Regions from separate parts of the Isoptericola hypogeus genome, predicted to be linked through region 1. Evidence: riboswitches for the same ligand, from Rfam matches in the RefSeq annotation. Region 1 holds a riboswitch; the other holds the start of a gene.

Region 1 (10,655 bases):
CGGGCACCGGCACGGAGGCCATCGCCATGGGGAAGACCGAGCCCACCCTCGCCGCGACGCAGGGCGGCGCGCCGCCGACGTCCGAGGAGTTCGCCGAGCGGTTCCTCGACTCCTGGCTCGGGGCGATCGACATGCTGGCGGTACACGTCGGCGACCGGCTCGGCTGGTACCGCGCGCTCGCGGAGGCCGGGCCGCTCACGTCCGCGGGCCTAGCGGCTGCGACGGGCACGGCGGAACGGTACGCGCGCGAGTGGCTCGAGCAGCAGGCTGCGTCGGGGATCCTCGTCGTCGACGACCCCGGCACGGCACCGCCGCACGACGGCGACGAGCCGTCGTCCGTCAGCATGCAGGAGGCCGGCCGGGCGCGCACGTACGCGCTGCCCGACGCCCACGCCGACGCCCTCACCGACCCCTCGTCGCTGTCCTACCTGGCGCCGCTCGCACGGTTCGTCGGGGCGATCGGCGCGAGGCTGCCCCAGCTCCTCGACGCCTACCGGACCGGGGGCGGGGTGTCGTGGGACCGGTTCGGCGACGACGCCCGGCAGGCGCAGGCCGACGTCAACAGGCCGTTGTTCACCCAGCAGCTCGCGCCGGCGCTCGCGACCCTCCCGGCGGTCCACGAGCTGCTGTCCCGGCCCGGGGCGCGGATCGTCGACGTCGGCTGCGGCTTCGGCTGGTCCACGCTCGCGCTCGCCCGCGCCTACCCCGACGCCGAGGTCCACGGGCTCGACGTCGACCGGCCGTCCGTGGAGGCTGCCCGGGCGGCCGCGACCGAGGCCGGCCTCGACGGCCGGGTCACGATCCACCTGGCCGACGCCGCCGAGCTCGCGGCCGGACAGCCCTTCGACGCCGCGTTCGCCTTCGAGTGCGTGCACGACCTACCGCGGCCGGTCGCCGTCCTGGACGCCGTGCGACGGGCGGTGCGGCCGGGCGGGGTGGTCGTCGTCATGGACGAGGCAGTGGGCGAACGGTTCAGCGCCCCGGCGGACGACGTCGACCGGCTCATGTACGGGTACAGCCTGTTCGTCTGCCTGCCCGACGGGCTGGCGACTTCGCCCTCGGTCGGGACGGGGACGGTCATGCGCCCGGCAACGCTGCGACGGTACGCGCGCGAGGCCGGTTTCTCCGACGTCGAGGTGTTGCCGGTCGACGACTTCGGCTTCTTCCGTTTCTACCGGCTGCTGATGTGACGACAGCTGGGTGAGCATCCAGGGAGAGCGCCGAGGGCCGTGCCCGGCGGGTGCGAGCGTCGACGGGAGGGCGCGACGGACGGGCTGCCGCGCGGAGTAACCTCCGTCCCATGACCGCCGTCCGGACGCACACCCACGCCCAGGCCGTCGACGCCGCGATCGACCTGTTCTCGCGCAAGGGCTACGAGCAGACCACCGTCGAGGAGATCGCCGACGCCGCGCAGGTCAGCCGCGCCACGTTCTTCCGCCGCTTCCGCTCCAAGGAGGACGTGATCTTCGCCGACCACGAGCTCCTGCTGGAGGAGGTCGTGGTCCTGCTCGCCGAGACCCGACCCGAGGCCCGCGCCAGCGAGGAGTCCGGCCGCGCTCCCGAGCGCGCATGGGACCCAGCCACCGATCCGTACCTCGAGGTGTGCCGGGCCGCACGCCTCGTGTTCGACCATCACGTGGGCCAGCGCGAGACGTCGATCGCCCGCCATCGGCTGCTGCAGCAGGTGCCCGCCCTGCGCGACCGCGAGCTCGTCACGACGCATCGCTACGAGCGCGCCTTCACTGCCTACCTCCGGGACACGCTGCCGCCGGACCGGTCGATGACCACGATGTCGATCGCGTTCGCGGCCTCCGTCGTCGCAGTGCACAACGCGATCCTGCGCCGGTGGCTGCGCAACCCGCACCTGGATCTCCGGCCCGAGCTGGAGGAGGCGTTCCTCGACCTGCGCCGGGTGGCGGTCGCCCCGCTCCCCCGGTCGGACGACGACGCCCGGCCGGCCACCTCTGCCGCTGCTGCCGCTCCGGGAGCCGAGGGCGAGAACGCGGAGGCCGGCGGCGAGCGGGCCCGAGACACCGACGCCATCGAGATCGCGGCCGGCGACGAAGGCTCCGCGGTGCGGACACGCACGTCGGGAACCGACGGCCGACGGGTCGTCGTCACGGTGCTCGAGCCCGGGGCGGGCCCGGACGCCGTCGCGCGCGCGGTTCGGGACGCCCTGGCCTGACTCGCCTGGGAATGGGGGTGTGGCATCCTGCGTTGTGCAGGACGCCGCCGGGACCTCCGGCGGTGAGACACGCACGTACGTGCTCCGGGGTCGGTGCAATTCCGAGCCGGCGGTGACAGCCCGCGACCCGCGCCTCCTTCGGGAGCCGTGGTTGACCTGGTGGAACTCCAGGGCCGACGGTGAAAGTCCGGATGGGAGGCAGCACGTGCGGCGCACGCCCGGCGACGGGTGGGCGCCGCCCGGTCGTCGTGTCGTCGGCAGGGCCGCCCGCGCAGCGGGACCCTTCGTCGACGGCCGCCGTCCGTCCCCCCGGATGCCGCACGGCTGACCGGGAGAGGAATCGATGGACGCGATCGACGCGTTCTTCAACGCCACGCTGACCATCGGCGACCAGCAGATGTCGTGGCGCGAGATCGTCGGCAACGGCTTCGGGCTCGCCTCGGCGCTGGGTGGCATGCGCCGCAAGGTGTGGGCGTGGCCCGTCGGCATCGTCGGGAACCTGGTGCTGTTCACGGTGTTCATGGGCTCGTGGTTCGGCGACACGAGCCGCGCCGACATGCTCGGCCAGGCCGGCCGGCAGGTGATGTTCCTGATCGTGTCGATCTACGGCTGGGTGCAGTGGCGCCGTACGCAGCGCGCGGACCTCGAGCTGCGCGCCGACGGCAAGATCCCCGCCGAGGGCGGCTCGGCGGTGCACCCGCACTGGGCGTCGTGGCCCCAACGGATCGGCATCGTCGTCGTGATGGTGGGCGGCACGCTGCTCCTCACCCCCCTGTTCCGCTCCCTCGGGTCCTACGAGCCCGTGTGGTCCGACGCCTGGATCTTCATGGGCTCCCTCGTCGCCACGTACGGCATGGCCAAGGGCTGGGTCGAGTTCTGGCTCGTGTGGGTCGCGGTGGACATCGTCGGCGTGCCGCTGCTCTGGTCCGCCGAGTACTACGCGACGGCGCTGATGTACGTCTTCTACGGCGTCTTCACGCTGACCGGGTTCTTCGTCTGGTGGCGCGTGCACCGGCGCGAGCAGGCCGGGACGTCCCCGACCTCGGCGGCGTCGCACCCCTGACGCACGCCTCGCCTGGGACGAGGGCGCACCGTAGCCCTCGCTCCACCGGCGCCGATCCCTCACGCCGCACTCCGCGTCGGGTCGGTGATCCTTCGGCCGTGGCGGTCGGAGAACTGCCACTGCTGGCGCGGTTCGACGGAGGGACTGACCTCGCGACTCCAACGCATGGTGATGCCCTGGGAGTCGACGACGTCGTGGTGGTGCCAGCACAACAGAGCGGAGTTCTCGGCCGAGGTCGTGCCGCCGTCCGCCCAGTGCGACACGGCGTGGTGCACCTCGCAACGTTGCGGCGGCTCGTCGCAGCCGGGCCAGGTGCATCGCCGGTCCCTGGCGATCACCGCCCGGCGCAGCTGCCCGGTGACGGTGCGCTGAGCGCGTCCGACGTCGAGCACCTGCGAGTCCGTACCGAAGACGATGCGGGTCACCTCGCTGTCGCACGCCAGCCTGCGCAGCAGCGAGGCGGGGACCGGAGAGTCGTGGTCGGGGAAGGCGGGGAGCGAGTCCCCCTCGGGGCCCACCAACCGCCTCGCGTCGACTCCCGCCGGAGCAGTGCCCTGCCAGGCCGGGCGCGCACCCTCGTCAACCGCACCGCCCGAACCCCGGCCTCGGCCGGCGAGCGCCCGCAGCTCGGTGAGCGACACCGTGACGTTCAGGTGCGGACGGACGGAGGCTCCGGTGCCGACGGCGGCGTTGTCGAGGGCGATGCGCGCCAGGTCGGCGATCCCCTGTGCTCGCCGTTGCGTGGCCGTCCGCCGGTCGGCGGCGGCGGGGCGGCCCACCACGGCGTGTAGCGCCGCGCGGACCGCCTGCCCGTGCTCCACCGTCAGAAATCCCGCCACGTGGTAGCCGTCCCAGGTCGGAGAGACCTCGAGGAACTCCCTCTCCCGCGCACGGTCGTACCCGCGCTCGTCCGACTCGGGATCGGCCACGTGCGCGAACCTCTTCACGAGGCGGCGGAACTGCCCCGCCGAGCGCGCGTCCGCGAGAGCGACGAGCACCTCTTCCCCGGTCGGCGACGAGGCCGCGCCGGGTCCGCGACCGTCGAGGTCGGATTCGGCCTCTGCGCCCTGCCCGAGGCCGGACCCGGAGTCCGCGTCGACCGGCGCGGCGAGCGCCGCGCGTCGGGTCTCGGACGTGGGCGCGACGTCCACCATCGCCCGCACGTGATCGGCGCCGATCGCCCCGGCGAGCGCGGCCCTCGCGGTAGCGGGGAGCACGTCGCGCAAGGTCCGGGCCATCCGCACGTCCCGGCGCGACGTCGCGAGCCCCACGCCCTCGGCGAGGGAGAGCCAGTGGGCGAACGACCGGGCGCCGCCCACCGCCCACCACCCCTCGGCCTCCAGCGCGGGCAGGACCCGCAGCCGCACGGCCTCGATCCGCGCTCCCTGAGCGCGCAGCGACCGGGAGACGTCGGCCAGGGCGCGCCCGCCGAGCTCGGCCAGGCCTCCGGAAACCACCGCCCCCACGAGCGCCTCCACTCCCGCCGCGATCAGCTGCAGCGCAGCCGCGACCTCGCGGCCACCGTCGGCGCTCACCGCATCGCCCGGCCCAACGTCGCCCGGCTCAACGTCGCCCGGCTCAACGTCGCCCGGCTCAACGTCGCCCGGCTCAACGTCGCCCGGCTCAACGTCGCCCGGCTCAACGTCGCCCGGCTCAACGTCGCCCGGCTCAACGTCGCCCGGCTCAACGTCGCCCACCGCCGTCATGCGCCCTCCCGCCACGCTCGGGTGCCGTGCGGCACCGACCTCCCCGGACGAATGCTCGACCGGTACGGGAACGCTATCGAACACCAGTTCGACACGGTAGGGATCGTTGCGGGCCTGTGGACGACCAGCCGCTGTGCACGGCGTCAGGGCCGCCCGGCGCCGCGATGTGGCCGGAGCGCCTAGGCGGACGTTCGCTCAGAGCGAACAAGCCCGCGGAAGCCGTCCGCCCAGAGAACGGTCACAGCATTGGAGGAGTCAGTCGTCGATGTCGAGGACGGTCGACAGATCTGCCGGCCGGGCGTCCATCCCGGGCGTCGACAGGACGGTCCCGACCAGCTCGCACGATCCACCCACCGCCATCTCCCGCGTGTACTCGGGGACGGCGAGGAACCACGACCGGTCGTGCGGCCACACGAGGGATGGCGGCTCCCCGAACTGCCGGAGCGCCGTCGCCGACCGGAGCGGCCCGGTCCACAGGAACCGAGCCATGTAGGGGGTGTCCAGCGGTTCCGTGGCCGGTCGTTCAAGCCGCATCCCGGCGAGTGCGGCCGAGACCTCGGACTGCACCGCGCGAAGTTCGTCACGAACGGCGGCTGCGCGCCGCCCGCGCTGCCACCAGCGGGGTCGCTCGTCGGACGCCACGAGCGCCGCCATCCCGGGAGCTGTGGCCGGGTCGCCCCCGTGGTCGTACAGGAAGCCCCACCCCTCCCACAGGCCGACGTGGACGGGCTGGTCGCCGGTGTGCGGCGCGAGCACGTCGAGCAGGGCCTCCAGCCGGTCGTCCGCGGCGCGCACCCGGACCGCGCCATCCTCGTCCAGCGGGTACGGGACGACCGCGTACGCGTCGTACCCACGCGGCACGTGCGCCTCGACCGCCGCGCCCGGATCGCCGAGCAACGGCAGGATCCACTCCCCCGCCGAAGGGTCGTCGTCCCAGCGCGCCCCGGCCCTGGCGAGGGCGTCGTTCACGACCCTGCTGCCTCGACCCCCGGCTCGGCGACGACGACCTCCACGCCGTGCTCGCCGAACGCCTCGCGCACGTCGGTGCCGGGATCGACGTCGGTGAGCAGCACGTCGAACCGGGACGGGTCGCAGATCATGGCGAACGCCGACGCCCCCAGCTTGGAGGAGTCGGCCACCACGACGACCCGCTCCGCCCGGGCCGCCAGCTCGCTGTTGACCGCCGCCTCCCCCTCGTGGTGCGCCATCGCGCCGCGCCGCGGATCGACGGCGTCCACCCCCAGGAACGCGATGTCGACCCACACCCGTTCCAGAGTCGGAGCGGTGAGGGGTCCGATCAGCTCGTAGGACTGCGGCCGGGCGACGCCGCCCACGACGAGGATCTTCACCTGGGGACGCACCGCGAGCTCGGTGGCGATGTTGAGCGCGTTGGTGACGACGGTGACGACGGGGCTCCCCGAGCCGGCGGCGAGGTCGCGCCGGCTCGCGATCGCCCGGGCGACCTCGTGGGTCGTGGTGCCGCCGTTGAGCGCGATCGTGCTGCCGATCGGCACCATCCCGGCGGCAGCGGCGGCGATCCGCCGCTTGCCGTCGGCGTTCCGCGCGATCTTGTAGCTGACCGGCAGGTCGAGGGACGCCGACCCCGAGACCACACCGCCGTGCGTGCGGGTCAGCAGCTGCTGCTGCGCGAGGTGGTCGAAATCCCGGCGCACCGTGGCGACCGACACGCCCAGGCGGACCGCAGCCTCCTCGACCCCAAGCTGCCCCCGCTCGGCGACGAGCTCGAGGATGTCATTGAGACGCTGGTGTCGCGACATGCCGCTCATCCTTCCCTATCAGGCAGGACGGCGGCCTCAGGCGAACGCCGGGTCTTCGCCGCATTCACCCTCGGCTCCGCTCCAGGCGCGTGCCTCGTCCCTCAGCCCCCACCCTCCGCTGCGCCTCAGGCGAACGCGGAGACCCCGGTGATGTCGCGACCCACGATGAGCGCCTGCATCGACTCCGTGCCCTCGTACGTGTGCAGCGCCTCGATGTCGGCGAAGTGCCGCGCGACCCGGTTGCCGAGCAGGATGCCGTTGCCGCCGAGCATGTCGCGGGCGACGGCCGCCACCTCGCGGGCCTGGCGGGTCGTCGTGTACTTCGCGAGCGACGCCTGCTCGCCCGTCAGGGTGCCGGCGTCGGCGAGCCGCGCGACCTGCGCGACCAGCAGCTGCATCTGCGTGACCAGCGACAGCATCCGGGTGAGGCGCTCCTGCACCATCTGGTTCTTCGCGAGCGGCCGGCCGAACTGGATGCGCTGCGTCGCGTAGGCGACGGCCGACTCGTAGCAGGCGACGGCGTGCCCGACGGCGGACCAGGCGACGGCGAGGCGCGTGGCGAACAGCACCGCGGCGGTCGCCTTGAACGACGTGGCGCCGGGCAGCGCGGCGTCGGCGGGCACGAAGACGTCGTCGAGCGCGATGTGCGCCTGCCAGATGGCGCGCAGCGAGACCTTGCCCTCGATCGTCGTGGCGGTGTACCCGGGGGCGTCCTGCGGGACGACGAAGCCGTGCACCTGGTTGTCGCCGGTCCCTCCTGAGCCTGTCGAAGGGTCGTCCCCGACCAGGCGGGCCCAGACGACGGTGATGTCGCCGCAGGAGCCGAAGCCGATCCACTTCTTCTCGCCGTCGATGACGTAGCCCTCGACGCCGTCGCGCGTCTCCCTGCGGGCCGTCGTCTCGAGCGAGACCGAGTCCGAGCCGTGGGTGGGCTCGGTGAGCGCGAACGCGCCGAGGATCTCGCCGCGCGCCATGGGCTCGGCGTACCGCTCGACCTGCTCGGGCGAGCCGTGCATGACGATCGAGCGCAGCGCGAGGCCGCCCTGGACGCCGCAGATCGTGGCGACCGAGCCGTCGCCGCGCGACATCTCCATGCTGGCCAGGCCCTCGGCCATGAAGCTCACCCGGGGGCGGCCCGGGACGTCGACGCCGTCGCGCAGGAAGTCGCGCTCGGCGAGCTTCTTGACCAGCTCGAACGGAACCTCGGCGCGCTCCCAGTAGCCGTCGATGACGGGCAGCACCTCGTCCTGGACGAACTCGCGGACGGCGAGCTGGTGCGCCCGCTCCTCGGGGGCGACGTCCGCGAACGCGCCGACGTAGTCGAGGTCGAGGGGCTGCGACAGGTCGTAGTCGGGGGCGGTCACGCCGGGCATGACGGGGGCGGGGCGGGTCATCGACGACCTCTCTCTGCGCGGGGGTCCTGGCGGGCCCGGTGAGAAGGATGACCGGCGTCGCCAAGGCTGGTGGATTGGCGACGCCGGTCTGCGCCCATCGTGACCCGCGACGGCGTCTCACGTCAAGCGATACCCCGTCTCAGTCGCGGGGCGCGACACTGGCCGGATGGCGACGACGAGCGCGGGGCTGCTTCTTTACCGGACGACGCCTGACGGCGGGATCGAGGTCCTGCTCGGCCACATGGGCGGCCCGTTCTGGGCGCGCAAGGACGAGGGGGCGTGGTCGGTCCTCAAGGGCGAGCTCGACCCCGACGAGGAGCCGCACGCGGCGGCGCTGCGCGAGGCGGCCGAGGAGCTCGGCCTGCCGCTCCCGCCGCCGTCCGTCCCGGACCTCGACCTCGGCGAGGTCCGCCAGCGCTCCGGCAAGCGGGTGCTCGCCTGGGCACGCGAGTGGCCGGCCCCAGGTCCGGACCTGGGACAGGTCCGCAGCAACACCGTGGATATCGAGTGGCCGCCGCGCTCGGGCCGCAGGATGGAGGTCCCGGAGATCGACCGGGCCGCCTGGTTCGCGCCCGACGACGCCCGTCGCGTCGTCGTGAGCGCGCAGGCCGCGTTCGTCGACCGCCTCGAGGCCGCGGCCCGCCGATAGCGCGCGCCACCTCGCGGGTCAGCCGGTGAACGTCAGCCAGAGCAGGGCCACGTTGAGCGCGACGATCACGCCCGCGATCAGCCAGGCGGCCACCTGCGTGGCGAGCCCGTTGCGGTGCTCCCCGAGCAGCCCCGCCTCCCGGGTCAGCCTCACCAGCGGGATCATGGCGAACGGGATGCCGAAGCTCAGTACGACCTGGCTGATCACCAGCAGCCAGGTCGGCGAGACGCCGGTGGCGAGCAGCACGATCGCGGGGACCAGGGTCACGACCCGGCGCGCGAGCAGCGAGACGCGCACGTGCAGCAGTCCGGCCATGATCTCGGCGCCGGCGTACGCGCCGACCGACGTCGACGCCAGGCCGGACGCCAGGAGCCCGACCCCGAAGAGCACGGCCACGACCGGCCCGAGCGACTCGGCGATCGCAGCGTGAGCGCCCTCGATCGAGTCCGTCCCGGCCCGGCCGGGGAGGTTCGCCGCGGCGAGCAGCAGCATCGCGATGTTGACCCCTCCGGCGACGACGAGCGCCGCCACGACGTCCCACCGCGTGGCCGTCAGCAGCCGGCGGGTGGTCGCAGGCCGGTCCGGGACGCCGTCCGGCGCCGCCCCGGCGCCGCGGGCGAGCCGGTGCCGCTCGCGGACCCGCGCGTCGTGCCGCACCCGGTCCCGCGCCAGCGAGGAGTGCAGGTAGATCGCGTGCGGCATCACGGTGGCCCCCAGCATGGAGGCAGCCAGGAGCACCGACTCGGGCCCGTCGAGCCGCGGCACCAGACCGCCCAGGACTGCGCCGAGGTCGGGCGGGGAGAAGAACAGCCCCGCGCAGAACCCCACGGTGAGCACCACGAGCATCGACGTCACGACGGTCTCGAAGACCCGCTGCCCGCGCCGCTGCTGGATGGTCAGCACCAGCATCGAGACGACCCCGGTGATCACCCCGCCCAGCACCAGCGGCACCCCGAACAGCAGGTGCAGGGCGATCGCGCCGCCGATCACCTCGGCGAGGTCGGTCGCCATCGCGACCACCTCGGCCTGCACCCAGTAGGCGATGCGCCCCCGCCGCGACAGCCGCTCCCCCAGCACCTCCGGCAGCGACCGCCCGGTGACCACGCCGAGCTTCGCGGACAGGTACTGCACGAGCACCGCCATCGCGTTCGCCGCGACGAGCACCCACACCAGCAGGTAGCCGAACCGCGCGCCGGCCGTGAGGTTGGCGGCGACGTTGCCCGGGTCGACGTACGCGATCGCCGCGACGAAGGCCGGGCCGAGGAGCGTCAGGAGGCGGGCCGTGCGCACCCCGGACCCAGCCGGACGACGGGGGCCGGCGTCGGTCGCGGACGTCGCCGTGGCGGGGCCAGGTCGGCTCACTCGCTCTCCTCGGGTTCGGGTGGGGCTCCTGCCGCACCGAGCGTTTTCGGGTATCCGAAACCATAGACGTCGAGACCCACATCTCGCACCTCTGGCACGATGTGCGCGTGCCGCCCTCCGCCGAGACTGCCCCCGCCCCCCGACCGGCGCGGCGCACGCTCCGCGCCGTGCTCCGGTCGCGCTGGCTGCTCGCCGTCGGGTTCGTCGTCGTGCACGCCTGGGTGGTCCGGGGCGCGATCGGCTGGGCGTACACCATCTACGGCGACGTCACGCTCTACGAGTGGTGGGCCCGCAACGGCCTGGCCACCGGGCAGTGGCCCGTCCTGGACTACGACTGGGTCTACCCCGCGGGCGCCCTGGTCCCGGTCACCCTGCCCGCCCTCGTCACGACGAGCCTGCTCGGCTACGAGATCGTGTGGACGGCGATGATCGTGGCGCTGAACGCCGTCGCGGTGGTCGTGCTGGTGCGCGCCGCCCCCCGCGGGCTGCTCGGCGCGTGGTGGTGGCTCGCGTTCCTG
Region 2 (10,655 bases), on a different contig from region 1:
CGGCGCGTCAGGCCAACGGGACGCCGCTCTTCGGCGCCGCCGGCGACGGCAGTCCCGACGAACCCCGCACGGACGTCGTCGGCCGCACGGTGCCCGACTTCCCGGACCCGTCGCCGCTGGCGTCGCACGGCCCGGCCCGCATCGTGGCGATGTGCAACCAGAAGGGCGGGGTGGGCAAGACCACGACGACGATCAACCTGGGGGCCGCCCTCGCGGAGTACGGCCGCCGCGTGCTGCTCGTCGACTTCGACCCCCAGGGCGCGGCCTCGGTCGGCGTCGGGGTCAACCCGCACGACCTCGAGCTGAGCGTCTACAACCTCCTCATGGAGCGGGACGTCACGTTCACCGACGTGCTCCAGCCCACCGCGATCGACGGCCTCGACGTGCTGCCCGCGAACATCGACCTGTCGGCGGCCGAGGTGCAGCTCGTCGGGGAGGTCGCGCGCGAGTCGGTCCTGGCCCGGGCGCTGCGTCCGGCCCTCGACGACTACGACGTGATCCTCGTCGACTGCCAGCCCTCGCTGGGCCTGCTCACCGTCAACGCGCTCACCGCGGCGCACGGCGTGCTCATCCCGCTGGAGTGCGAGTTCTTCGCGCTGCGCGGCGTGGCGCTGCTCGTCGAGACGATCGAGAAGGTGCGCGACCGGCTCAACCCGGCGCTGGAGGTCGACGGCATCCTGCCCACGATGTACGACGCGCGGACGCTGCACTCCCGCGAGGTCGTGGCCCGCGTGCACGAGGCCTTCGGCGACACGCTGCTCCACACGATCATCGGGCGCACCGTGAAGTTCCCCGACGCGTCCGTCGCGGCGGAGCCGATCACCAACTACGCGCCGACGCACGCCGGCGCCGCCGCCTACCGCCAGCTGGCCCGTGAGCTCGTCGCCCGCGGCGACGCCGCCTGAGGCGGAGGTGAGGCCGCAGACGAGCCGCGGCCTCGAGCACGACCAGGCCGAGACTGAGCGCCGGCCTCGGGCGGGATCGCACCGTGCCTGAGGCGGAGGTCCAGGACCCACCGCGGGCCGCCGGCTTCGAGGTCCACCTGGAGAACTTCAGCGGCCCGTTCGACCTGCTGCTGTCGTTGATCGCCAAGCACGAGCTGGACGTCACGGAGGTGGCGCTCGCGGCCGTGACGGACGAGTTCGTCGCCCACATCCGCGCCGCCGACCAGGCGGCGCGCGCCGCGGCGGACCGGGGCGAGGAGCACCCGTCCTGGGACCTGGGGACCGCCAGCGAGTTCCTGGTGGTGGCGGCGACCCTGCTCGACCTCAAGGCGGCGCGCCTGCTGCCCGGCGTCGTCGAGGAGGACGGCGAGGACCTCGAGCTGCTCGAGGCGCGTGACCTCCTCTTCGCCCGGCTGCTGCAGTACCGCGCGTACAAGGAGGTCTCGGGCCTGCTGGCCGAGCGCCTCGCCACGGAGGGGCGGCGTGTGCCGCGGTCGGTGCCGCTGGAGCCCGAGCTGGCCGCCCTCCTGCCGGAACTGGTCTGGACGCTGGACGGGGCCCGACTGGGCGAGCTCGCGGCCCGGGCCCTCGAGCCGCGGCTGCCGCCGGTGGTGGCGCTCGACCACCTGCACGCCCCGGCCGTGAGCGTCCGCGAGCAGGCCGGGGTCGTCGCGCGGCGGCTGCGGCGGGACCACGTGTCGACGTTCCGCGCGCTCGTCGCGGGCGAGGAGCGGCTGGTGGCCGTGGCGCGCTTCCTGGCGCTCCTGGAGCTGTTCCGCTCGGGCCAGGTCGCGTTCGAGCAGGCCGCGCCGCTGGGCGAGCTCACGGTGCGATGGACCGCGACCGACCGCGAGGACGCGGCGGACGGCGACGACGCGGCGTTCGCGGCAGGCTTCGAGGAGTTCGACGGCGATCCGGACGGTGCGGTGCCCGCGACGGCGCCGTCGATGCAGGGAGGGGCGGCGTGAGCTCACAGGCGGTACGCGAAGAGACGGTGCACGACGGGACGGCGCACGACGAGGCCGTGGTGGACGCCGACCGGGCGGAAGACGCCGCGGCGGCTGGCCCGACCGACGCTCCCGTCGAGGTCGAGGTCGAGGTCGAGGTCGAGGTCGAGGCGCCCGAGCCCGTCGACGTGGACGTGGACGACCTTCCCGGCGGGCTCCCGGCCGCCCTCGAGGCGGTGCTGATGGTGGCCGAGGGCCCGGTGCCGGTCGAGCGGCTCGCGGCCGGCGTCGGGCGTCCGGTGCCGGAGGTGTCCCGGGTGCTGGCCGAGCTCGCGGCGGAGTACCGGGGCGAGCTCGGCGGCAGGCCGCGGGGCTTCGACCTGCGGGAGGGCGCCGGCGGCTGGCGGGTGTACTCCTCGCGCGACCACGCGGACGTGGTCGGCGCGTTCGTGCTCGAGGGGCAGTCGGCCCGGCTGAGCCAGGCCGCGCTCGAGACCCTCGCCGTCGTCGCCTACCGCCAGCCGGTGACGCGCGGCCAGATCTCCGCGGTGCGAGGGGTGAACGTCGACGGGGTGGTGCGCACCCTGGTGGCGCGCGGCCTCATCGCCGAGATGGGACAGGACCCGCTGAGCGGCGCCGTCCTGTTCGGCACCACGGGCGAGTTCCTCGACCGTATAGGCTGGTCGTCGCTCGACGAGCTGCCGCCGCTCGCCCCGCACCTGCCGGGCGTCGAGGAGGCGGTCGGCCTCGACCCCTCCTCGACGCGCGTCGTGCTCGGGCGGGTCGACGACTCGCCCGGGTCGTGACGGGGCAGGTCGCTCAGGCGACCGTGGCGTCGACGGTCACGTCGATGTTGCCGCGCGTGGCGTTCGAGTAGGGGCACACCTGGTGCGCGGCGTGCACGAGCGCGTCCGCGGTCGCCTGGTCGACGCCGCTCATCTCGGCGTGCAGCGCGACGCCGAGGCGGAAGCCGCCATCGTCGGTCGGCAGGAGCGCTACCTCGGCGACGACGGCGGAGTCTGCGACCGTCGCCTTGTCCCGGCGCGCGACCAGCTTGAGGGCGGAGTGGAAGCAGGCGGCGTAGCCCGCCGCGAAGAGCTGCTCGGGGTTGGTGGCCCCGCCCGAGCCCCCCATCTCCTTCGGGACGGCGAGCTCGACGTCCAGCAGCCCGTCGTCCGAGCGCGACCTGCCGTCGCGTCCCTCGCCCGTGGCCGTCGCGACGGCGGTGTAGATGGCGGACATGCGCTCCTCCTCGGTAGAGTTACTAGTTCGTCTACTAGACCACCCGGCGATCGTTGCCGCAAGCAGCCGGTGCGCGACAGCCAGCGCGAGAAAGAGGTGGGGGACATGGGGGCCATGGCGGCGGCGCCGACGGAGCCCGAGCGGGCGCACTCGCGCCGCGGAGGTGTCCGGGCGCGCATCCTCCACGCCGGGGGCGCGCTGTTCTACTCGGGCGGCGTCCGAGCAGTGAGCGCCGACAAGGTGATCGCCGCGGCCGGCGTGTCCAAGGTCACCTTCTACCGACACTTCCCCACGAAGGACGACCTCGTCGTCGCGTACCTGGAGGCCGTCGCCGAGCGCGAGCGCGCGCTCCTCGACGAGCTTCGGCGCGCGCACGCCGGCGACCCGGACGCGGCGCTCGCCGCGCTCGCCGCCGTCCTCGGCGAGCTGGCGGCCGGCCCGCGGTTCCGCGGCTGCTCCTTCGTGAACGCGGGGGCGGAGCTCGCCGACGCGGACCATCCCGCGCGCGCCGTCGTCGCGCGGCACCGCGCGTCGTACGCGGGCTTCTTCGCCGGCGTCGCGCGGGGCGCCGGCGCCCCCGAGCCGGACGCGGCCGCGGCGGAGCTGATGATGGTCCGCGACGGTGCCATGGTGTGCGGCGACATGGGGGACGCGACAGCAGTCGGACCGAGGCTGGCGGGCGCGTTCGCCGCCGTGCTGGCCGCGCACCGCCGGGCCGCAGGAGGTCCGGGAGGCGTCACGTCCGGCAGGACCGGCGTGACCTGAGAGAATCGGTGACCATGAGCACCGAACGCCGCGGCGGGAGCCGCCGCACCCCCCGTCCCTCCGGCCAGCCGTCGGACGGCGCCCGGCAGCAGCCCGGCGGCCCCCGCGGATCTTCCCGGCGGGGAGCGGGGTCGAGCAAGCCGCAGCGATCGAGCAAGCCCCAGCGACCGAGCCGGCCGCCGCGGGCCGGCACCGGCGCCGACGACGACCGGGACGTGCACGTCGCCGACGGCGTGCGGCTGCAGAAGGTGCTCGCGCAGGCGGGGCTCGGCTCGCGCCGCAAGTGCGAGGAGCTCATCGCGGAGGGCCACGTCGAGGTCGACGGCGTCCTGGTGACGGAGCTCGGCGTGCGTGTCGACCCGGCGACGGCCGCGGTGCACGTGGACGGTCTGCGCGTCCAGCTCGACGCCTCCAAGGTGACGCTGGTGCTGAACAAGCCGCTCGGCGTCGTGTCGACGATGAGCGACCCCGACGGGCGGCCGTCCGTGGGCGACCTGGTGAAGGACCGGCCGGAGCGGCTGTTCCACGTGGGCCGCCTCGACGCCGACAGCGAGGGCCTGCTGCTGCTGACCAACGACGGCGAGCTGGCCAACCGGCTCGCGCACCCGCGGTACGAGATCCCCAAGACCTACCTGGTGTCCGTCGGCGGCGGGGATTTCCACCCGCGCCACGCAAAGGCGCTCACGTCCGGCGTCGAGCTGGAGGACGGCCCGGCGCGCATGGACAAGGTGCGCGTCGTGGACGCGATGCCGGGGGCGACCATGCTCGAGGTCGTGCTGCACGAGGGCCGCAACCGCATCGTGCGCCGCATGCTCGACGCCGTCGGCTTCCCGGTGACCCGTCTGGTGCGCACGCGCATCGGCCCGATCGCGCTCGGCGACCTGCGGGCCGGGCGCTCGCGGGTGCTCGGGCGCACCGAGCTCGGCACCCTGATGCGCTCCGTCGACATGTGACCGGCGGACCGCGCCGAGCAGACCCCGAACACCCGCAACGCCTCGCGCAGGCGCGCACGACAACCGAAGCACAACGACAGAAGGTGAGCAGTCACGTGGTCGTCATCGCCGTCGACGGTCCCTCCGGATCCGGCAAGTCCAGCGTCTCCAAGGCGGTGGCCGCCCGGCTCGGGCTCGCGTACCTCGACACCGGGGCGATGTATCGGGCGGCGACGCTGTGGTGCGTCGGGCGCGGGACGGACCTGTCGGACCAGGCGGCCGTCGCGCACGCGGTCCGGGTCATGCCGCTCGAGATGGGCCTGGACCCGAGCGGGCCCACAGTGCACCTGGACGGGCGCGACGTGGCGGAGGCGATCCGCACCACCGAGGTGTCCACGGCCGTCTCGGCCGTCGCGACGAACCTGGACGTGCGCGCGGAGCTCCGCCGCCGCCAGCGCCAGGTCATCGAGGCCGAGCAGGCCCCCGAGGGCTTCGCCGCGGGGCGCGGCATCGTGGCCGAGGGGCGCGACATCACGACCGTGGTCGCGCCCGACGCCGACGCGCGTGTCCTGCTCACCGCCAGCGAGGAGGCCCGGCTGCGCCGCCGCTCCCTGGAGGTGCACGGGGCCGCCGACGACTCCGCCGTCGAGGCCACCCGCGACCAGGTGCTGCGGCGCGACCGCGACGACGCCACCGTGAGCCAGTTCCACGTCGCCGCCGACGGCGTGGTCACCGTGGACTCCTCGGAGCTGGACTTCGACCAGACCGTCGACGCCGTCCTCGCCGTCGTCGGGCAGGTCACCGCCTGAGGGGCACGCGACCGCCCTCTCGAGACCCCCGTCCCCCGCCCGCCGCGCCGGGTGACGGGGGTCTCGTTCGTGACACGCGTCCGGTCCTGGGAGAATGGCTCCCATGACCCCTTCTGCCGACGGCTCCTATCCTGCTGCCGCGCCCGCCGACGAGCCGACGCCCGACGTCGAGGCGCCGGACGTCGAGCCCGGCGTCGAGCCGGTCGCCGAGCCCGTCGTCGCCGTCGACGACGTGCCCCTCGCCGGCGGCGAGGACGACGACGCGGCCCGCGAGCGCGCCCTGCGTGCCGGGCTGGAGGACTTCGAGCTCGACGACACCGACCGGGCCCTGCTCGACGCGGAGTGGGCCGAGGACGGCGCCGGTCCGGGCCGGGCCCCGCTGCCGGTGCTGGCGGTCGTGGGCCGGCCGAACGTCGGCAAGTCGACGCTGGTCAACCGCATCCTCGGCCGCCGCGAGGCCGTCGTGGAGGACAAGCCGGGCGTCACCCGCGACCGCGTGAGCTACCCGGGCGAGTGGTCCGGGCGCGAGTTCACGCTCGTCGACACGGGCGGCTGGGAGGTCGACGTCGCCGGCATCGAGTCCAAGGTGGCGGAGCAGGCCGAGGTCGCCGTCGCGCTGGCGGACGCCGTGCTGTTCGTCGTCGACGCGACGGTGGGCGCCACCTCGACGGACGAGCGGGTGGTGGAGCTGCTGCGCCGCTCGGGCAAGCCCGTCGTGCTGTGCGCGAACAAGGTGGACGGGCCGTCCGGCGAGGCCGACGCCGCGTACCTGTGGGCGCTGGGCCTCGGCCAGCCGCACCCGATCTCCGCGCTGCACGGGCGCGGCACCGGCGACCTGCTGGACGCCGCGATGAAGGCGCTGCCCACCACGTCCGCGCACGCCGAGCTGCGCCCGGAGGGCCCGCGCCGCGTCGCGCTGATCGGGCGCCCCAACGTCGGCAAGTCGTCGCTGCTCAACAAGATCGCGGGTTCCGAGCGCGTCGTCGTCGACGAGGTCGCGGGCACCACCCGCGACCCTGTCGACGAGCTCGTGCAGATCAAGGGCGTGCCGTACTGGTTCGTCGACACGGCGGGCATCCGTCGCCGGGTGCACCAGACGCGCGGCGCGGACTTCTACGCGTCCCTGCGCACGCAGGCGGCGATCGAGAAGGCCGAGGTCGCCGTCGTCCTGGTGGACGCGTCCCAGCCGATGACAGAGCAGGACACGCGCGTCATCTCCCAGGTCGTGGACGCGGGCCGCGCGCTCGTGATCGCGTACAACAAGTGGGACCTCATGGACGACGACCGTCGCCCGTACCTCGAGCGCGAGATCGAGAAGGACCTGGTGCAGGTCCAGTGGGCCCCGCGGGTGAACGTCTCCGCGCGCACCGGATGGCACACCGACCGGATCGCGCGCTCCCTCGAGACGTCGCTCGAGTCGTGGGACATGCGCATCCCGACCGGGCGCCTCAACGCGTTCCTCGGCGAGCTCGTGGCCGCGCACCCGCACCCGCTTCGGGGCGGCAAGCAGCCGCGCATCCTGTTCGGCACCCAGGCGTCCACCCGCCCGCCGCGCTTCGTGATCTTCGCCACGGGCTTCATCGAGGCGGGCTACCGGCGCTTCATCGAGCGCCGTCTGCGCGAGACGTTCGGGTTCGAGGGCTCGCCCATCGAGATCAGCGTGCGTGTGCGGGAGAAGCGCCGCCGCTGAGCGTCGATCGCATCGGCAGGCAGGGGAGAGGACGACGATGACCACCCCGTCCCGGACCGGACGCGGCCGGGGGCGTGACGACCGGCCGGGCGCCGAGCGCCGGCCGGGTGGCGACCCGCTCCCGCGCCGCGGGCGGCTGCTGCGCCTCGGCGTCGCCCGGGACACGTCGGCCGTGCGTCACCTCGTCACGTTCCTCGTCGTGAGCGTCGCGACGGTGCTCGTCACGCGATTCCTCCTCGCGGCTTCCGGATACCCGCAGGTGGGCGGCGGCGGCCTGCACGTCGCGCACGTGCTCTGGGGCGGCCTCGGCATGGCGCTCGCGGTGGTCGTGCTGCTGTCGTGGGTCGGGCCGGTGCTGCGCTCGCTCGGCGCCGTGCTGGGCGGGGTGGGCTTCGGCCTGTTCGTCGACGAGATCGGCAAGTTCGTCACCTCCGACAACGACTACTTCTACGCGCCGACCGCCGCCCTCATCTACGCCGTCGTGGTCGTCCTCGTGCTGCTCGTGGAGGCGCTGCACGGTCGGCGGGCGCACCACCCGGCCGAGTACCTGGCGGTGGCCACCGACCGGGCCGTGGCCGGGGTCGCCGGCGGGTTCACGGACGCCGACCGGGCGGAGGCACGGTCGCTCGTCGAGCGCGGGCGGGGCGAGCCGGGCGCCGACGAGGTCGCGGCGCTCGTCGAGGCCGTCCCCCGCGACGACGAGGTGGTCCCGGACCCGGTGCGGGGGCTCGTGCGGCGGGCGGCGTCGTGGTGCGCCGGCGCGCTCGAGCACCGGTGGGCGGCCGTGGTCGTGGTCGTCGCGGTCCTCGGGACGGCTGCCGGGGCGCTGGTGGTCGGGCTCCGCGTCGTGAGGGGGGACGTGGACGTCCCGACCTGGGTCGGTGCCGGGATCCTTGCCGCCGTCGCGGGGACGGTGGCGTGCGTCGTCGCGGGCCTGCTGGTGGGTGCGGGCGACCACCGCGCGGGCGCCGTGTGGGTACGTCGCGGCGTGCTGGTGAGCCTGCTGGTCACGCAGCTCCTGGCGTTCCGGGCGGTGCAGTGGGTGGCCGTGGCCGGGCTCGTGGTGGACCTGGCGGTGCTCGCCGCGCTGGGCGTCGCGCTCGGCCGGGACGACGAGCGGCGGGCCGAGCGGCCGGGCCGCGGTCGGCGCGAGGACGCGGCACCGCGATCCTGACCTGATCGCGTCGGCAGCCTGCCTGCCCCGGGCCGCCGCGCCCGGCCGCCGGCACGAGAGGTGCGTCACTCCGACTTGCCAGCATCCCGGGCGCCGTGGCACGGTCAGCGGGACGAGCGACAAGCTCGCGTGCTCTGGGGTCGGTGAAACTCCGAACCGGCGGTGAAAGTCCGCGACCCGGTCACTGCCAGTGACCGGTTGACCAGGTGGAACTCCTGGACCGACGGTCAAAGTCCGGATGGGAAGCGCACGCGACGGCTCCCGTCCGGCCTGCCGCCGACCCGACGTCGGCGCACCCGTCCTCGGTGACGGGCCCGCCGGACGGCGACCCGTCCCCCTGCCTTCCTGCTCCGGGGTCCGCGACCGGACGACAGGGGCAGGGACATGACGCAGCCGGCCGAAACGACGGCTGAAGCCGCCGGGGCGACCACGGCCGAGCGCGCCGCGATGCGGCGGGCGCTGGAGCTCGCCGCGCACGGCCCCTCCCGGGGGCCGAACCCGCGCGTGGGCTGCGTCCTGCTCGCCCCGGACGGCACCGTGCTCGCCGAGGGCCACCACCGCGGGGCGGGCACCGCCCATGCCGAGGTCGACGCCCTCCTGCAGGCCCGCTCCGCCCACGGCCCCGACGCCGCCCGCGGCGCGACCGCCGTCGTCACCCTCGAGCCGTGCGCGCACCACGGCCGCACCGGCCCGTGCGCCGACGCCCTGCTGGACGCGGGGGTGGCGCGCGTCGTGCACGCCCAGCGCGACCCCAACCCCGCCGCGGCCGGCGGCGCGGCGCGGCTGCGGGCCGCCGGGGTCGACGTCGTCGGCGGGCTGCTCGCCGACGAGGCGCGCGCGCTCAACGCCGGCTGGACCCGCGCCGTCGAGCTCGGCCGCCCCCTCGTCACCTGGAAGCTCGCCGCAAGCCTCGACGGCCGCTCCGCCGCGGCCGACGGCACGTCGCGCTGGATCACCGGGCGCTCCGCCCGGTACGACGTGCACCGGCTGCGCGCCGGCGTCGACGCCGTCCTCGTGGGGACCGGGACCGCGCTCGCGGACGACCCCGACCTCACCGTGCGGCACGCGCCGCTCGCCGGGGAACAGCCCGCGCGGGTCGTCGTCGGGCTGCGCGACCTCCCGACGTCCTCCCGGCTCGCCCGCGCTGCTGCCGCGGGCGAGCCCGTCCACCACCTGCGCACCCGGGACCCGCACGCGGTCCTGGACGCCCTGTGGGCCCGCGAGCACCGCCGCGTGCTCCTCGAGGGCGGGCCGACGCTCGCCGCCGCGTTCTGGCGCGCCGGCCTCGTCGACGAGGTCGTCGCGTACGTCGCGCCGGTCCTGATCGGGCTCGGCAAGCCCGCCGTCGCCGACCTCGGGACGGGCACCATCGCGGACGCCGCGCGGCTCGACCTGCTCGACGCCACGGTCCTCGCCGCGGACGCCGACGACCCCACCGACACCACCACCGTGCGGCTGACGCTGCGGCCGCGGAAGGAGAGCTGAGCCATGTTCACCGGGATCGTGGAGGAGCTCGGCACCGTCGTCCGGCTCGACGTGCAGGACGACGGGGCGCGGCTGACCGTCGCCGCCCGGACCGTGCTGGACGGCACCAGGCCAGGCGACTCGATCGCCGTCGACGGCTGCTGCCTGACGGTGGCCGGCATCGAGGACGGGGCGTGGACCGCCGACCTCATGGCCGAGACCCTGCGGCGCACCAGCCTGGGGGCGCGGCGACCGGGCGACCGGGTCGACCTGGAGCGGGCGCTCGCGGCGGGCGGCCGGCTCGGCGGGCACGTCGTGCAGGGGCACGTCGACGCCGTCGGCACCGTGCTCTCGCGCACGCCCGGCACACGGTGGGAGGTCGTGGAGATCGCGCTGCCGGCGCGTCTCGCGCGGTACGTCGTGGCGCAGGGGTCGATCGCGGTCGACGGCGTGAGCCTCACCGTCGTGCACGCCGGCGACGCGTCGTTCACCGTGAGCCTCATCCCCGAGACGCTCGCGCGCACGACGCTCGGGCACCGCGCCGTGGGCGAGGCCGTGAACCTCGAGGTGGACGTGCTGAGCAAGTACGTCGAGCGGCACCTGGCCGCGGGTGTGGCCGCAGGTCCCGCTGCCGGGGCCGTCGCGGGCGGGGTGGCCCGATGAGCGCCGGGGCGGTGCTGGAACGCGT

The links. Region 1 has a riboswitch for FMN ahead of pnuC (nicotinamide riboside transporter PnuC). Riboswitches for the same ligand answer to the same signal wherever they lie in the genome.
Region 2: another riboswitch for FMN. It lies ahead of ribD (bifunctional diaminohydroxyphosphoribosylaminopyrimidine deaminase/5-amino-6-(5-phosphoribosylamino)uracil reductase RibD); the one in region 1 lies ahead of pnuC (nicotinamide riboside transporter PnuC).

What each region holds. Positions count from the first base shown of each region.
Region 1 covers NZ_BAAAPM010000005.1:101,412-112,066, reverse strand. Annotated here, with positions in the region: gene ABD254_RS13200 (class I SAM-dependent methyltransferase) at 27-1,190, shown strand; gene ABD254_RS13195 (TetR/AcrR family transcriptional regulator) at 1,301-2,185, shown strand; FMN riboswitch at 2,261-2,394, shown strand; gene pnuC (nicotinamide riboside transporter PnuC) at 2,529-3,248, shown strand; gene ABD254_RS13185 (HNH endonuclease signature motif containing protein) at 3,308-4,783, opposite strand; gene ABD254_RS21440 (pentapeptide repeat-containing protein) at 4,780-4,935, opposite strand; gene ABD254_RS13180 (hypothetical protein) at 5,210-5,923, opposite strand; gene ABD254_RS13175 (DeoR/GlpR family DNA-binding transcription regulator) at 5,920-6,732, opposite strand; gene ABD254_RS13170 (acyl-CoA dehydrogenase family protein) at 6,858-8,126, opposite strand; gene ABD254_RS13165 (NUDIX hydrolase) at 8,293-8,775, shown strand; gene ABD254_RS13160 (Nramp family divalent metal transporter) at 8,794-10,065, opposite strand; gene ABD254_RS13155 (glycosyltransferase 87 family protein) at 10,245-10,655, shown strand, end outside.
Region 2 covers NZ_BAAAPM010000008.1:196,671-207,325, forward strand. Annotated here, with positions in the region: gene ABD254_RS16590 (ParA family protein) at 1-905, shown strand, start outside; gene ABD254_RS16595 (segregation and condensation protein A) at 989-1,912, shown strand; gene scpB (SMC-Scp complex subunit ScpB) at 1,909-2,697, shown strand; gene ABD254_RS16605 (organic hydroperoxide resistance protein) at 2,711-3,133, opposite strand; gene ABD254_RS16610 (TetR/AcrR family transcriptional regulator) at 3,239-3,898, shown strand; gene ABD254_RS16615 (pseudouridine synthase) at 3,913-4,851, shown strand; gene cmk ((d)CMP kinase) at 4,935-5,639, shown strand; gene der (ribosome biogenesis GTPase Der) at 5,743-7,329, shown strand; gene ABD254_RS16630 (hypothetical protein) at 7,367-8,503, shown strand; FMN riboswitch at 8,629-8,758, shown strand; gene ribD (bifunctional diaminohydroxyphosphoribosylaminopyrimidine deaminase/5-amino-6-(5-phosphoribosylamino)uracil reductase RibD) at 8,888-9,988, shown strand; gene ABD254_RS16640 (riboflavin synthase) at 9,992-10,630, shown strand; gene ABD254_RS16645 (bifunctional 3,4-dihydroxy-2-butanone-4-phosphate synthase/GTP cyclohydrolase II) at 10,627-10,655, shown strand, end outside.